2 regions of the Streptococcus sp. ALY_211 genome follow, and region 1 is predicted to be linked to the other one. Evidence: predicted binding sites of a transcription regulator. Region 1 holds the regulator's gene; the other holds the start of a gene.
The links. Region 1 encodes CtsR, which represses protease genes until heat stress. Its sites were predicted from a motif close to TTGGTCAAAAAAGGTCAAANA; they were not measured.

Region 1 (4,440 bases):
AAGGTCTGAAAGAGGAAAAAACAAAAAAGGAGAAACTACTCATGGCAGTAATTTCAATGAAACAACTTCTTGAGGCTGGTGTTCACTTCGGTCACCAAACTCGTCGCTGGAATCCGAAGATGGCTAAATACATCTTCACAGAGCGTAACGGTATCCACGTTATCGACCTCCAGCAAACTGTAAAATTAGCGGATCAAGCCTACAACTTTGTCCGTGATGCTGCAGCAAATGATGCGGTTATCTTATTTGTTGGTACCAAGAAACAAGCGGCTGAAGCGATCGCTGAAGAAGCAGCGCGTGCAGGTCAATACTTCATCAACCACCGTTGGTTGGGTGGAACGTTGACAAACTGGAACACAATCCAAAAACGTATTGCTCGCCTCAAAGAAATCAAGCGCATGGAAGAAGAAGGAACTTTTGAAGTCCTTCCTAAGAAAGAAGTAGCCCTTCTTAATAAACAACGTGCTCGTCTTGAAAAATTCTTGGGTGGTATCGAAGACATGCCTCGCATCCCAGATGTAATGTTTGTTGTTGATCCACACAAGGAACAAATCGCTGTTAAAGAAGCTAAAAAACTTGGTATCCCAGTCGTAGCTATGGTTGATACTAACACTGATCCAGATGATATTGATGTGATCATCCCAGCTAACGATGACGCTATTCGTGCTGTCAAATTGATTACATCTAAGATGGCAGATGCGATCATCGAAGGAAACCAAGGTGAAGACAGTTCCGTTGAGGAAGAAATGACTGCTGCTTCAGCAAATGCTGACTCAATGGAAGAAATTGTTGAAGTTGTTGAAGGCGACAACGACTAATTCTTAACCCAAGAAACAGCTAAAGGGCAGGGCTCAGCCCTAGCCCTTTATTATTTAAACTATTATAATTGGAGGACTAATCATGGCAGAAATTACTGCAAAGCTTGTTAAAGAATTGCGTGAAAAATCTGGTGCCGGCGTTATGGACGCTAAGAAGGCATTGGTAGAAACTGATGGTGATATTGACAAAGCGGTTGAATTACTTCGCGAAAAAGGAATGGCTAAGGCTGCTAAAAAAGCTGACCGTGTAGCTGCTGAAGGTTTGACAGGTGTTTACGTGTCAGGCAATGTTGCAGCAGTCGTTGAAGTTAATGCAGAAACTGACTTTGTTGCTAAAAATGCTCAATTTGTTGAGCTGGTAAACGAGACAGCTAAAGTGATTGCTGAAGGTAAGCCAGCTAACAATGAAGAAGCGCTTGCATTGACTACTGCTTCAGGTGAAACTCTTGAGGAAGCGTATGTTAATGCGACAGCAACGATCGGTGAAAAAATTTCATTCCGTCGCTTTGCCCTTCTTGAAAAGACTGATGACCAAGCCTTCGGTGCTTACCAACACAACGGTGGCCGTATCGGTGTTATCAGTGTTGTCGAAGGTGGTGATGAGGCCTTGGCTAAGCAAATCTCTATGCATGCTGCTGCAATGAGTCCAAAAGTCTTGTCATATACACAATTGGATGAGCAATTCATCAAGGATGAGTTGGCTCAATTAAACCATAAGATCGATCAAGACAACGAAAGTCGTGCTATGGTGAATAAACCAGCCCTTCCACACTTGAAATACGGTTCTAAGAGCCAGTTGACTCCAGAAGTTTTGGAACAAGCGCAAGAAGATATCAAGGCAGAGTTGCAAGCTGAAGGCAAGCCAGAAAAAATTTGGGATAAAATCATTCCAGGTAAGATGGATCGCTTTATGTTAGACAATACTAAGGTTGACCAAGAGTATACTCTTCTTGCACAAGTCTACATCATGGATGATAGCAAGACTGTTGAAGCTTATCTTGACTCAGTCAATGCTAAAGTTGTTGCCTTCGAACGCTTCGAAGTTGGTGAAGGGATCGAAAAAGCAGCTAACGACTTTGAAAACGAAGTTGCCGCAACTATGGCAGCTGCGCTCAATAATTAATTTAATTGAGCATATCTAGATAGTTTAAGAGATTGGACATTTGTCCAATCTCTTTTTGCATATAGTGCCCTTTACTTCCCAAACGCTGACAATTAAGGTATAATAGTCAAAGATAGTCAAAGACAGGATGGGAAACTCATATGCCTACAAAAAATACATCGGATAATATTGAAGAGTATATTAAAAAGATATTAGCTCAGACAGGTATTGCGGAGTTAAAACGTTCACACCTAGCTAGTTCCTTTGATGTGGTTCCTAGCCAGATTAATTATGTCATCAAGACTCGCTTCACTGAAAGTAGGGGCTATATTGTTGAGAGTAAGCGTGGTGGCGGGGGCTATATCCGCATTGCTAAGGTGGCGTTTTCTGATCAGCATCATTTACTCTGCTCTTTGGCTACCTCTATTGGCCAGTCAATCAGCAGCCAAGTTTTTAATGATATTATTCAACAGCTTTATGACGAAAAAATTATTAGCGAACGGGAGGGCAATATTATTTTGGCCTCTGCGCTAGATGACGTTCTCGGTGATGATGCACTTGAAATTCGTGCACGTATGTTAAAGAAAATTATTCAGCGATTAGATAGAAAAGGAAATCCTTATGACTAATTACTCTTTAAAAATGCAAAAGGTTTTCAATAGAGCCCAGTATCAGGCGGCTCGTTTTCAGAGCAAGCTCTTAGAGACTTGGCATGTTCTCTTAGCTTTGGTGGATGTTGACGACACGGTGGCCCGCCTGACTCTGGGAGATTTTGATAACCAGATCGACTTGGATGACTACGAAGAAGCTGCCAGTTTGGTCATGCGCCGCCAGCCTTCTCCTGTTGGTGGAGTGAGAGACATCTTGCCTGCTTCACCTGCTCTCAAGCGTGTGCTTGACTATGGTGAGAAAATTAGCGTAGCAGTATCCTCGAAGGAAGTAGGAACTGAGCACATTCTTATGGCCATACTTTTGACACGGGATAATCTTGCCTTACGTATTTTAGAGCAAGTAGGCTTTCTTGCTCAGGAAGATGGCAAGAATCGACCAAGATTGCTTGATCTACGCAAGGTACTAGAACGCTATGCAGGTTTTGATAAAGACCAAGTCAAAGCAATTTTTGACATTAGTAAGCCTAAAAAATCAGGTAATAGCAACTTTAATAATATGATGGGGGGACAGAGCAACCCCGGTGAATTAGCTGATTTTACTCGTGATTTAACCGCTTTATCAGCTCAAGGAAAGCTCGAAAAAGTGATTGGACGCGATGAAGAAATCAGCCGTATGCTGCAAATTCTTAGCCGTAAAACAAAAAATAATCCTATCTTAGTAGGTGATGCTGGTGTAGGGAAAACAGCGCTAGCTTACGGTCTAGCCCAGCGTATTGTCCAAGGAGAGGTGCCTTATGAATTGGCAGATTTTCGAGTTTTGGAACTCGACATGATGTCAGTCATTGCTGGGACACGCTTCCGTGGTGACTTCGAAGAACGAATGAATCAGATCATTTCGGAAGTCGAAGAAGATGGTCATATCATTTTGTTTGTGGATGAGATTCACACCATCATGGGTTCCGGTAGCGGAATCGACAGTACGCTTGATGCCGCCAATATCCTCAAGCCTGCTCTATCACGTGGCAGTTTACACATGGTAGGTGCAACGACTCAAGAAGAGTATTCTAAGCATCTCGAGAAAGATGCTGCCCTATCTCGTCGTTTTGCAAAAATTTTAATCGAAGAGCCTAAGATAGAGGACGCTTATGCTATCTTACGTGGCTTAAAAAAGAGTTATGAAGATTACCACAATGTCACTATCTCAGATGATGTGATGATGACGGCAGTAAAAGCAGCCCATCGCTATCTTACTAGTAAAAATCTCCCTGATTCTGCGATTGATCTCTTGGATGAAGCTAGTGCTGGTGTTCAGAATACTATTAAAAAATCTGCACCAGAATTTTTGACTCCCGTAGATAAGGCACTCTTGGAGAGGAACTTTGACGCCGTTGCCAATCTTTTGATTAAAAGTGAGACTAAAAGTGTCAAGCAAAAACCAACACCGATTACAGAGGATGATATTTTGAAGACTCTGAGCAAGCTCTCAGGCATCCCAGTAGCAAAGATGACCCAGGCGGACAGCAAGCGCTACCTCAACCTGGAAAACGAATTACACAAGCGCGTGATCGGTCAGGAAAAAGCAATTTCAGCAGTAGCCAACGCTATTCGTCGAAATCAATCTGGTCTTCATACTGGTAAACGCCCAATTGGCTCCTTCATGTTTTTAGGGCCTACGGGTGTTGGTAAGACAGAGTTGGCTAAGGCCTTAGCCGAGCTGCTGTTTGATGATGAGTCGGCGCTGATACGTTTTGATATGTCTGAGTATATGGAAAAATTTGCAGCCAGCCGTCTCAACGGTGCCCCTCCAGGGTATGTGGGTTACGAAGAAGGCGGTGAGTTAACGGAAAAAGTCCGTCAGAAACCCTACTCAGTTCTACTCTTTGATGAGATTGAAAAAGCTCATCCAGAT
Region 2 (4,440 bases), on a different contig from region 1:
AGGTTGCCGATTCATACGAGCACCTCGTTTCTAAAAGTATTATCGTCCCTTTCATTATACCAAACTTTTAGATGAAGGCCAGTGCTCATAAAAAGAAGCTTAAAACCTACTTGGATCTAAGCTTCTTTTTATTTTGTATTAGTTATCAGACTGAGTAATAGAGCTAGTTTCTTTAGGCTCATCAATCGATTTTTCTTCCGCTTTTTTAGCAGCCTTGATCACAATATTGCCATTTGATGTCATGACCGCTTTAAAATTGTGTTCCTGAGGATTTTCAAGGTAAAAATCGGTAATAGCATCTTCGATATGATCTTGAATTGTACGACGTAATGGGCGAGCCCCCATCTTAGGATCGTAACCAAGATCAACTAGTTTTTCTTTGACTTTATCGGTCACTTCCAAGTGAAGAGAATTACTTGCTAAGCGTTTGTTGACATCAGCAAGCATAAGATCAACAATGTGCAGAAGGTTATCCTTGCTGAGAGACTGGAATTCGATAATACCGTCGAAGCGGTTCATAAATTCTGGACTGAAGAAATTGCTCAATTCACCAAGAACAGAGTTAGTCCGTCCCTCACGGGCAGCACCAAAACCAACTGAAGCCTCAACCTTACCAGTACCAGCGTTAGAAGTCATGATGATGATAGTATCTTTGAAGCTGACAGTCCGTCCTTGACCATCAGTCAAACGACCATCATCCAGTACTTGTAAGAACATATGCATAACATCAGGATGAGCTTTTTCTACTTCATCTAAGAGAATAAGAGAATAAGGATTTCGACGCACCTGCTCGGTTAATTGACCGGCTTCTTCATAACCGACATATCCTGGAGGAGCTCCGACAAGTTTAGCGACAGCGTGTTTCTCCATGTATTCAGACATATCGAAGCGAATCATACTATCTGCAGAACCAAAGAGCTCAATAGCTAGTTGTTTAGACAGTTCAGTTTTACCTACACCGGTAGGACCAACGAAGAGGAAACTACCAATTGGTCGATTTGGGGAACCTAGACCGACCCGATTACGGCGTATTGCCTTGGCAATCTTATCAACAGCATCATCTTGGCCAATGACATGAGATTTGAGATCATCAGCTAGGTTGACCAGTTGCGATTGCTCTTTCTCTTTTAATTCACCGACTGGAATATTAGTTTTTTGCTCGATGATGGCTTCAATATGCTTTTCAGTAATAACTGGAATCTCCTGATCAGTCAACTCATGCTGCTGCATTTCTTTATACTTGGCGATTTGATCACGGAAATAAGCTGCCTTTTCAAAGTCTTCATCACGCGTTGCCTGAGCCTTGAGATTTTCTGCCTCAATCAAACGCTTATCGATTTCTTTCGGATCGACAAAATTGAGGGTCAAATTCATCTTAGAACCGGCTTCATCTAGTAGATCGATTGCCTTATCGGGTAAGAAACGATCCTGAATGTAGCGGTTGGAAAGAACAGCCGCAGCTTCAATAGCGTCGTCAGTATACTTGACGTGGTGGTAATCCTGGTATTTAGGCTGGATACCACGTAGAATAGTGATCGTCTCTTCCACCGTTGGTTCATCTACTTTAACTGGCTGCATACGACGTTCAAGCGCCGCATCCTTTTCAATGATACGGTATTCGTTGAGGGTTGTAGCACCAACCAACTGCAGTTCACCACGTGCTAGAGCAGGCTTCAAGATATTACCGGCGTCCATGCTACCATCACTGGTACCACCTGCACCGACAATTTCATGGATCTCATCAATAAAAAGAATGACATCTCGACGCTGACGAATTTCTTCCATAAGTTTTTGCATCCGCTCTTCAAACTGACCACGAATGCCTGTTCCTTGAACTAGGCTGACGACATCCAGACGAATGACCTGCTTATTCTGCAGTTTCTGTGGCACATTGCCCTCGACAATTTTTTGGGCTAAACCTTCGACTACAGCCGTTTTACCCACACCAGGTTCTCCGATTAGGACAGGATTATTTTTGGTACGGCGATTTAGAATTTCAATAACACGCACGATCTCTTGATCACGTCCAATGACAGGATCAATATTACCCTGACGTGCGATCTCTGTAACATTAATACCGAATTCTTCTAAGAGACCTTGAGGTTGCTTAGGAGCTTCTTGTTGAGGACGACGCCGGTTACCTTGTCCTCCTCGATTTCCACCATTACCACCAGATCCAGCTTGGGTTGGCGGTGTATTGGGTAAATCTTGGTTGAAAGCACGAAAGTTATTTAAATCTCCGAAAAAGTCATCAAAGAAAGATTCCATAGATTGATTACTTGGATTTTGGTTGATGAGATTTTCAGGATCAGACTTCATAATTTGATAACAGTTTTGGCAAAGATCAATCTGCTTTTGCTGCCCATTAACATTAGTATATAGATGAATGCTAGCATCATTGAGATTACAATTTTGACATAACATAGGAATACCTCCTGAGGATTGACTGGCCTCTATAGTCAATAAAGGTCAAATCTTATGATGTCATTATATCATTCACAGGTTAGAAAGCAAGTAAAAAGATCGGAAAATTAGCAGTCGATAGAAGAGAGTGCTAAAACATCAAGATATGTATAAAATTCAATAAAATCTTGACAAAATTCGATAAAATGCTAATATTTATGTATAAAAATACAAAAATGAGGAAAGAATATGGCTAAGTCATTTTTAAAAGAAGTAGATTTCACCAAAGCAGAGCTGCTAGAGTTAATCGATCAAGCCGCTAAGTTTAAGCAACTAAAAAAGGATAAACAAGTCCACAGGTACCTAGAAGGGCTAAATATTGCCCTGATCTTTGAGAAAGCTTCGACCAGAACTCGCTCAGCCTTTACAGTAGCAGGCCAAGATTTAGGAATGCAGGTGACCTACTTAGGTGCAAATGAAATCCAACTAGGCAAAAAAGAATCTGTAAGGGATACGGCTAAAGTCCTAGGTTCTATGTTTGATGGCATTGAGTACCGTGGCTATAAGCAAGCCGATGTAGAAGATTTAGCAACCTACTCAGGCGTTCCTGTCTGGAATGGCCTGACGGATACCTGGCACCCGACCCAGATGATCGCAGATTTTCTGACCATAAAAGAAACATTCGGCCATCTGGATGGTTTAAAACTGGTTTATATGGGGGATGGACGCAATAATATGGCCAATTCTCTGTTAGTGACCTCAGCTATTTTGGGAATAGATTGTAAAATTATTGCTCCTGAATCTCTGCAGCCTGAGCAAGCCATCATTGACTTGGCTCATCAGCATAATACAGGCTCCGAGCTAGTTATAACAGATGATGTCGCAGAAGTTAAGGGAGCAGATATTATTTATACTGATGTTTGGGTATCCATGGGAGAAGAGGTCGATTTTAAGGATAGGATCGATTTACTGCTGCCTTATCAGGTTAACCAAGAGTTAATCATGGCTGCTGAAAATCCTGATCTTATCGTCATGCACTGCCTGCCAGCTTTTCACGATACGCAGACGATTATCGGTCAAGAGATCTATGATAAATATGGCTACAGTGAGCTAGAAATTACAGACCAAGTCTTTCAAAAATATAGTCCCTACATTTTTCAGGAGGCTGAGAACCGTATGCATGCGATCAAGGCTATTATCTATAATTCTTATAAAAGTGATTAAGAGAGGCTAACCGCTTCTGAAATTTACAGATGTTTTAACCTTTCATCTATGACAATAACAGACTTTATGGTAAAATAAAAAAGATTAAAACATATTGGGGCTAGCTTCGTTATAAAAGCTGTGTCTTAGCTAAGGAGAAACGATATGGAATCACATTTGGTGAGAATTATTGATCGTCTTCAATTAATGGCCACTGATGGTAATAATTTGAAGCGTAATTTTGAGCGCGAAGGTGTTGTCGTAGCAGAAGTATCATTTGCTAACGATCCAGAAAATGGACCGGTCTTCACATTGCGTGATGTCAATGCTCGTGAAACATATACATTTGACAGCATTGACCTCATCGCTATGGAAATCTATGATCTTATTTATTAAATAGATAAGCTAGAAATAGTATTCCGACAGACTCTCACAATGAGCATTAGCCATCAAAAGAGAGTCGGACAAAAAACTGTTAACAAGTCTGGACTTTTGTCATAGACTTGTTTTTTTATTTTTTATCAATAGTTATTGTATGTTTATACAAATTATGCTAAACTATATACAATAATTCATCCTTATTACTGCTCTTTTGGATGAATATAACTAATCTCTATACCAACTAATGTTTTGGCTTGCATAGAGAGACCATCAGCATAACAAGGGGAATAGTCTAGTGAACTTTGATTTTTCATTTTTACCCAAATATTGGGGTTACTTCAATTACGGCGTTATCGTCACCATTGCCATTTCTATCTGTGTGGTTTTGTTTGGGACCATCCTAGGTGTCTTGGTCGCCTTGGCCAAACGCTCACAGAGCAAGATTTTAAACTG

Region 2: AC4HAJ_RS03565 (ATP-dependent Clp protease ATP-binding subunit) is a predicted target of CtsR. The motif match lies at 2,456-2,476, and genes of this name have one in related genera.

The regions. Positions count from the first base shown of each region.
Region 1 is NZ_JBZFUN010000002.1:114,833-119,272, reverse strand. Features, by position in the region: gene rpsB (30S ribosomal protein S2) at 42-818, shown strand; gene tsf (translation elongation factor Ts) at 901-1,941, shown strand; gene AC4HAJ_RS02515 (CtsR family transcriptional regulator) at 2,082-2,549, shown strand; gene AC4HAJ_RS02510 (ATP-dependent Clp protease ATP-binding subunit) at 2,542-4,440, shown strand, end outside.
Region 2 is NZ_JBZFUN010000003.1:62,470-66,909, forward strand. Features, by position in the region: gene AC4HAJ_RS03560 (NUDIX hydrolase) at 1-15, opposite strand, end outside; gene AC4HAJ_RS03565 (ATP-dependent Clp protease ATP-binding subunit) at 139-2,424, opposite strand; gene argF (ornithine carbamoyltransferase) at 2,653-3,627, shown strand; gene AC4HAJ_RS03575 (YkuJ family protein) at 3,772-4,002, shown strand; gene AC4HAJ_RS03580 (amino acid ABC transporter permease) at 4,283-4,440, shown strand, end outside.